2 regions of the Caloramator mitchellensis genome follow, and region 2 is predicted to be linked to the other one. Evidence: a T-box and tRNA genes for the amino acid it is inferred to sense, from the RefSeq annotation. Region 2 holds a T-box; the other holds one or more tRNA genes.
What was found. The T-box of region 2 lies ahead of thrS (threonine--tRNA ligase). A T-box ahead of a tRNA ligase gene usually reads a tRNA of that ligase, here a tRNA-Thr.
Positions count from the first base shown of each region.

Region 1: it encodes a tRNA-Thr, which carries the amino acid that the T-box ahead of thrS (threonine--tRNA ligase) is inferred to sense. The anticodon was not compared.

Region 1 is NZ_LKHP01000002.1:216,747-220,962, reverse strand. Features, by position in the region: gene mreB (rod shape-determining protein) at 1-162, shown strand, start outside; gene yyaC (spore protease YyaC) at 165-707, opposite strand; gene ABG79_RS02620 (hypothetical protein) at 821-1,009, shown strand; gene ABG79_RS02615 (tRNA 2-thiocytidine biosynthesis TtcA family protein) at 1,057-1,806, opposite strand; tRNA gene ABG79_RS02610 (tRNA-Val) at 2,117-2,192, shown strand; tRNA gene ABG79_RS02605 (tRNA-Thr) at 2,198-2,273, shown strand; tRNA gene ABG79_RS02600 (tRNA-Tyr) at 2,277-2,362, shown strand; SAM riboswitch class I at 2,468-2,570, shown strand; gene metK (methionine adenosyltransferase) at 2,727-3,914, shown strand; gene ABG79_RS02590 (DUF1659 domain-containing protein) at 4,044-4,216, shown strand, end outside.
Region 2 is NZ_LKHP01000003.1:30,321-34,536, forward strand. Features, by position in the region: gene ABG79_RS03300 (MFS transporter) at 1-491, shown strand, start outside; gene ABG79_RS03305 (DUF6873 family GME fold protein) at 493-1,257, shown strand; gene ytxC (putative sporulation protein YtxC) at 1,317-2,228, shown strand; T-box leader at 2,270-2,487, shown strand; gene thrS (threonine--tRNA ligase) at 2,549-4,216, shown strand, end outside.

The DNA of each region.
Region 1 (4,216 bases), on a different contig from region 2:
TCACTTCTTTGGGGACTTGATAAATTTATAGAGGAGAGAACGAAAGTGCCTGTTAAAGTTGCAGAAGATGCTATTTCATGTGTTGCAAAGGGGACAGGCGTCTCATTAGATTACATAGATGTTTTGGAAGATAGCTCAATAAAAAGAAGAAAAAAGGCATGAAGTCATGCCTTTTTATTTATGCTCAAAATTATGCTTTCGGCAATAATTTTTGCCATTTCCCAAATGAAATGTAACCTTATGTTTTTTAACATATAACTATCTGGATTATCTATTGAATCTACAACTCCAACGATTGAGATGTCTCCAATCGATGGAAGTATTTTCCCAACTCCTTTTCCTGGATGAACTGGGCCTAATTTTACTTGTATGTCCCCAATTGTGTCATCAAAACCTAAACAAGCATCTATAGCTATTATAAAGTAGTCAAAATAATCAAATGATATATCTAATATCACATCTTCGAGATTAACAGCATGTGCGGGAGATTCTAGTGTGCCTATTACTGGAATAGGGCAGCAAGATTCCTTTAAAAATGTTCCTACCAATGGACCGAGGCTATCACCAATGCATTTGTCTGTTCCTATACAAACTATAAGTGTTTTCTCTTTAATAAACTTTGAAATGTAGTCCGAAAGCCTTTCCTTTGCATTATTATCCATATAATTTACAACAAGTCCGACAATTTCGAAGTTTTTTGCTGACAATAAACCACCCCCTTTAATTCATATATACAAGGTAGGGGATGCTTTTATTACTTTTTTGAATAATTTTTGGAAATACATGAAAAAATATAAATGATATTGAAAGGGGTGGTTAAATGAAGAAATATTTTGAAATGATATTAGTTTTAATCGTCACCTTTATGACTCTTGTTGCTATGTATACATTGAGACCTAATTATTCCCAAGCTACATTATATACTCTGGATGACGAGATGCATAACTATGATGATGAAGCAAAATTTATTTTTGACAATTATTATGATGTAAATTTAAAGTTTAAGTAATTGTGCTTTTTATTTTCATAAAGAACTGTTGCAGAGTTTTGCAACAGTCATATTTTTTTATTATCGCAAATCTTTCTTATAGCATCTTTATCCCAGACATTTAACTGCTGCAAGTTAGTTATTGCGCCTAATATATTGTCTTTGATTCCTGGAATTTGTTTTTCAAGTTTCCAAATCAATTCCTTCATGTTTTGTCTTTGGGTATTACCATTAGCAGGACAAGGGTTTTTGATTACAGGCAGATTGTTCTTTTTAACTAAACTTCTTATATCCTTTTCATATACATAAACAAGAGGTCTTATTAAATAAATATCCTTTTTTTCAAGGTGAGTTACTGGTGAAAATGTGCTAAGTCTCCCCTCAAAGAACATCGACATTAAAAAAGTTTCAATAACATCGTTCAAGTGGTGGGCGAGCGCAACTTTGTTGCAGCCTAAATTTTTTGCTGCATCATGCAGAGCTCCACGTCTCATTTTTGCGCAAAGGGAACATGGATTTTTTTCTTTTCTAATATCAAATATTATTTCAGCTATACTTGTTTTTACAACATAGTGGGGAACATCAATTTTTTTAGTAAATTCGATTAGAGGGGTAAGGTCTAATTCCTTTAAACCCATATCTATTGTTATAGCGCAAAGCTCAAAAGGTTGAGGACTAAATCTTTGGTATTGCTTTAATGCGTATAATAAAAGATTGCTATCCTTACCACCAGAGAGACCAACCGCAATCCTGTCACCATCCTGTATCATATTAAAGTCCTGGATGGATTTTCTGAGTTTGCTCAAAAGTTTTTGCATAGGGCTCATCCTCCAAGCATTAAATATTATCCATTAGAATTGTTATAAATTATTTTGTATAGTGAAATACTAATATAAGATATAATAACAAATAAGGCTGAGAGAATCTATAAAATTATATTAAACTGCTAAAACATTTAATAAAATAATTTTGATATCAGTAGCTATTTAGAGAATAATGCAGAATAGACGGATAATAAAGAGATAATCTCTTATAAACGACAAATACGATGGTTGAAATATTGAGTAGATTTATGTATACTTAATAATGTCGCTGGTGAGCGATGAGAGAAAACAAAATAAAGTATATGGGCGCATAGCTCAGCTGGGAGAGCATCTGCCTTACAAGCAGAGGGTCATAGGTTCGAGCCCTATTGTGCCCACCATATACGCCGGCTTAGCTCAACCGGTAGAGCAACTGACTTGTAATCAGTAGGTTGTAGGTTCAAGTCCTATAGCCGGCTCCACATGGAGTGGTTCCCGAGTGGCCAAAGGGGGCAGACTGTAAATCTGTTGGCAGACGCCTTCGGTGGTTCGAATCCACCCCGCTCCACCAAAAAGACGCAAATTGCGTCTTTTTTATTTTGTAAATTTGTATTGACATCGACATACTATTGTGCTATTATCTTTTATTGTCAAGAAAACAGAATATGATAAGTAAAACTTATCCAGAGAGGTGGAGGGACGGGCCCAATGAAACCCGGCAACCTGCATAATGCAAGGTGCCAATTCCTGCAGAATGATTACATTCTGGGAGATGAGGATAGAAATTGTGCCTCTTCTTGTCAGAAGGGGTTTTTTTAATGTAAAAAAGTAATATACATATCGATTTTAGAGAAATATAATAATGTAAACTTATATTAATCCGGTAACAACAGTTACCTTTATATAAACAATAACATAAAGAAGGAGGTTTCAAAATGGTAAAAAGATTATTTACATCAGAATCAGTTACAGAAGGACATCCAGATAAGATTTGCGACCAGATTTCAGACGCAGTTCTTGATGCTATTTTAGCAGAAGACCCAGAGGCAAGAGTTGCTTGTGAAACAGCCGTTACAACAGGTATGGTTTTAGTTATGGGAGAAATCTCAACTAAATGTTATGTAGACATTCCAAAAATAGTTAGAAAGACAGTAGAAGAAATAGGATATACAAGAGCTAAATATGGATTCGATGCTGACACATGTGCAGTTTTAACAGCTATAGATGAACAATCACCTGATATAGCTATGGGTGTTGATAAGGCTCTAGAAGCAAAAAAGGGAGAGATGGATGCTATTGAAGCAATAGGTGCTGGAGACCAAGGCATGATGTTTGGATTTGCTTGCACTGAAACACCAGAATTTATGCCACTTCCTATTGCACTTGCACACAAACTATCAAGAAGACTTTCAGAAGTTAGGAAGAATGGAACAGTTGATTACTTAAGACCAGATGGAAAAACTCAAGTAACTGTTGAATACCATGATGATAAGCCAGTTAGAGTTGACACTATAGTTATTTCAACACAACATAGCCCAGAGGTTACAAGGGAACAAATCGAAAGAGACATGATTGAACATGTTATAAGAAAGGTTGTTCCTGCTAATCTTTTAGATGAAAACACAAGATACTTAATAAACCCAACAGGAAGATTTGTTGTTGGAGGACCACACGGAGACTCAGGTTTAACTGGAAGAAAGATAATAGTTGACACATACGGCGGATACGGAAGACACGGCGGTGGCGCCTTCTCAGGAAAGGACCCAACAAAGGTTGACCGTTCAGCAGCTTATGCAGCAAGATGGGTTGCTAAAAACCTTGTAGCAGCAGGACTAGCAGAAAAACTTGAAATTGAAATTGCATACGCTATAGGTGTTGCAAGACCAGTTTCAATAGAAGTTGAAACATTTGGAACAGGAAAACTTCCTGATGATAAGATTGTTGACATAGTAAACAAGGTATTCGACTTAAGACCAGCTGCAATAATAAAGAATCTTAACTTAAGAAGACCAATCTACAGACAAGTTGCAGCATATGGCCACTTTGGAAGAACAGACCTTGACCTTCCATGGGAAAGATTAGACAAAGTTGAAGAAATCAAAAAAGCAGTAGCTGAAATGTAAATAAGCTGCCTCATATGAGGCGGCTTATTTTTTTTTAGGGACGGTTCTCAATTTTTTTACATCTGCAACAATTTAAATGTGTAATATTATTTTCTACCCCCTATTTATATGGTGAAAGGGGGTGAGAGAATGGCAGTTAGTGCATTACAACTTACTTCAAATGTAGTTTTAAGAGTTAAAATTGGAGTTGACCAGAACGGAAGCGACATCGAAAGAGCTATAACTTTAAGAAAAGTTAAGGCCAACGCTACAAATGATGATGTGTTTGCAATAACGCAAGCGTTAGCAGGGATTTTAGAAGG
Region 2 (4,216 bases):
ATTTTAATGTATTGATTCCTATATACACAAAGGATTATCTAATGATGCAGGAAAAGGCCTATGGGATGCTATTATCGTCATTAGGTCTTGGGGCATTAATAGGGGCCATATTTGTAGCTGTAAGGGCAAGCAAGGAAAAGGCGCTGTATTTTCAGCTTATGGGGTCATTTGGACTTTCTGCATTCTTAATCATACTTGGACTTTTAAAGAACTATAATTTATCTATATTGAATTTGGTAGTTCTTGGACTTTTTATGATATCGTTTAATACAACTTCAAACAGCATATTGCAGTTTAATTCACCCGATGAAATGAGGGGTAGAATTATGAGCGTTTATTCTCTTGTTTTTGGAGGTTTAACACCAATCGGAAGTTTATACGCAGGAACTTTGGCAAAATATGCTGGTGCAAATAACGCATTTATAATAAGTGGAATAATTGGATTTATAGGTTTTTTTGTTCTTTTTAAAAGAAGAAGGGAGCTTGTTTAAATTGGAAAGATTTATAAAAACTCCTAACCTGCCTCAAGGAAATGTTTCACTTGCAGCAGTCGACGGCAGAATTAACAGCGAAATAGAAAAACAATTTAATAAATTAAATATTAGGCTTATAAAAACAGAGAAAATAGATACATATGATGCAATTTCCTATCATCCTGATATAATGCTTCATCATATTGGAGAGGATAAAATAGTTGTGCCTCCAAACATCCCAAATAAACTTTACTATGAACTTGAAAAGGAAGGATTCAAGTTAATAATAGGCAAAAAAGCTGTTGGATACCAATATCCTGATGATGTAGCCTATAACGTAGCAAGAATAGGAAAATGGGCAGTCTGTAATAAAAGATTTACTGATGAAATACTTTTGGATGAACTTGTAAAAAGTGAAATCGATATAATCGATGTTAAACAAGGATATTCAAAATGTTCCATCGCTATAATTGCACAAAATTCTGTAATTACTTCTGATAAAGGAATTGCAAAAAAAATGGTTCAAAATTTATTAGATGTCTTATTGATTCAAGCGGGGTTTATAGAACTTAAGGGGTTAAATCATGGGTTTATTGGAGGAGCATGTGGATTTGTTTCACAAGACAAATTAGCATTTTATGGCAATTTAAGATTCCATCCCGATGAAAGCAATATCAGAAGGTTTATGTCAAAATACGGTATTTATTGTTTGGAACTGTCCGAAACTAACCTGATTGATTATGGAACTATTATCCCTCTGAAGGAATATTCTATATTGAAGTAAAAATTCCCTGTATATGTTGCGCTATGCCACATATACTAAACTTGAAGGGAGTGATAATAGTGCTTCTCTTATCAATTGGATTTGCCGATGAAAGTAGCAACATTAACGATAAATTTAATGAGCTGTGCACATATTTAAGAAACAACGAAATAAACATTGCCATGGTGGAAAACGATATTGCGGAATATCATTATATAAAATTGTTATTAAAGGACAGTGAAAAGGATATTAAGAATTTTGATAATTATAGAGATTTGTTTTTAAGTTATGCAACCGATATTATTTATGAATATATATCAAAAAATTATGAAATGAAGATACTAGAAAAGCTTATAAGGCAAAATTATGGTTATTTTTCTCCTGAAGAGATGGAGGATATAAAGCAAAAATGCGGTTCATATATAATGGGAACAGGTATTCTACCTGTTAACGATGTCATAACAAGTATGAAACATAGAAACGAAATCTACAAAAAAATAGAGGACTACCTGCAGGAGAGCAATGAGATTATAATAGATGGATTTGTTAAGTTTAGGTTGAAAAATTTAGAGGATGACATTAGTGAGATACTCGATAGGATGATTGAAGAATACATGGTGGAAAGGGAATACGATGAATTTATAAAGCTGCTTAGGTATTTTGTTGAAATACAGGAGAGCAAATACGATGTTCTTAACATATATATAAATCAAAATGGGGACTATACCTTAAAAGACGGCAACTCATTAAATATCACGCGTGAATTGTTTGCGGATTTTGAAGTCTTTAATGAAAACAATGATACAACCGTTGATGACATACTTTTGAGCATTATTGTTACTTGTGCCCCAAGGCAGCTCATAATTCACTCGGTTGAAAACTGCAGAAACAAGGAAATAATTGAGACGATTAAAAATATATTTTTGGAGCGAACTATATTCTGCGATACCTGTGAGGATTGCAAAATAATAAGGTCTGGACAGATAGTTTGATATTGACAATTTTAGATTTTAGTTGTAGAATTATTCAAAAGGTAAAAGCGTTGATGGGGAAGAGTAGGTCTTGATGTGTTATCAGAGAGGGAGACTCACCGGCTGAAAGGTTTCCTTAGCATTAGAGATTGAAAACCACCCCGAAGCTCCGTCCGGAAATCAATCGAGAGTATGGATTGGCGTTTGCCGCGTTAAGGCATCAAGTTGGGTTTATACCAATTTGGGTGGAACCGCGGAAGATAGGCCTTTCGTCCCATTAGGGATGAAGGGCTTTTTTGTCGTATATAAACAGTTAGATACTTTAGAAGGAGGTTGTAATTATGATTAATGTTACTTTAAAGGATGGCAAGGTGTTAGAATTTGAAGCACCAGTTAAAGCAGAAGACGTAGCTAAAAAGATAAGCATGGGACTTTACAAAAATGCCCTTGCAGCTAAAATCGATGGAGAGGTTAAGGAACTTTTCACAGTAATCGATAAGGACTGCAGCCTTGAGATATTGACCTTTGAGGATGAAGGTGGTAGAGAATCATTAAGACACACTGCATCCCATATTTTAGCGCAGGCAGTAAAAAGGCTTTTCCCGGATGTTAAACTTGCTATAGGTCCTGCTATCGATAATGGATTCTACTACGATTTTGATGCAGATTTTCCAATAACTCCTGAAATACTTGAGAAGATTGAAAAGGAGATGGAAAAGATAGTTAAGGAAGATTTAGAAATTGAACGTTTTGAACTTCCAAGGGACGCTGCTATTAAATTCATGCAGGAGAGGGACGAAAACTACAAGGTTGAGCTTATAGGGGATATCCCTGAAGGGGAAAACATTTCATTCTATAAGCAGGGTGAATTTGTCGACCTATGTGCAGGCCCTCATGTTGCTTCAACTGGCAAGGTTAAGGCGATAAAGCTTTTATCAGTTGCCGGTGCATACTGGAGAGGAAACGAAAAGAACAAGATGCTTCAAAGAGTTTATGGAACAGCTTTTTCTAAAAAGAGTGAACTTGAAGAATATCTAAACCTATTAGAAGAAGCTAAAAAGAGAGACCACAGAAAAATAGGCAAGGAACTTGAATTGTTTGCAATAATGGAGGAGGGTCCGGGTTTCCCATTCTTCCTTCCAAAGGGAATGGTTATAAGAAACGAACTTGAAAACTTCTGGAGAGAAGAACACGTTAAAAGGGGCTACAAGGAAGTTAAAACTCCTATAATACTTAACGAAGCATTATGGCACCGCTCAGGGCACTGGGACCACTATAAGGAAAACATGTATTTTACAAAGATAGATGAACAGGATTTTGCAGTAAAGCCTATGAACTGCCCGGGTGGAATATTAGTATATAAGAACACAATGCACAGCTACAGAGAACTTCCATTAAGGCTTGGAGAACTTGGACTTGTTCACAGACACGAAATATCAGGAGCTCTCCATGGACTTATGAGGGTTAGATGCTTTACTCAGGACGATGCCCATATATTCATGCTTCCATCACAAATAAAGGACGAAGTTTTGGGAGTTATAAACTTTATCGACTATGTCTATAAATTATTCGGATTTGAATACCACGTAGAGCTATCAACTAGACCTGAAAACTCGATGGGAAGCGATGAGGATTGGGAACACGCAACAAACTCACTTATTGAGGCTCTAAACTCAGCCGGACTAAACTATAAGGTTAACGAAGGCGACGGTGCATTCTATGGTCCAAAGATAGACTTCCACCTGAAGGATTGCCTAGGAAGAACATGGCAGTGCGGAACAATCCAGCTTGATTTCCAAATGCCAGAAAGATTTGACCTACACTATATAGGTGAAGATGGAGAAAAGCACAGACCAGTAATGATTCACAGGGTTATATTTGGAAGCATTGAAAGATTTATAGGAATTCTTATAGAACAATATGCTGGAGCATTCCCAACTTGGCTGTCACCTGTTCAGGTTAAGATACTTCCAGTCACTGACAGAGCAAATGATTACGCAAGGGAACTT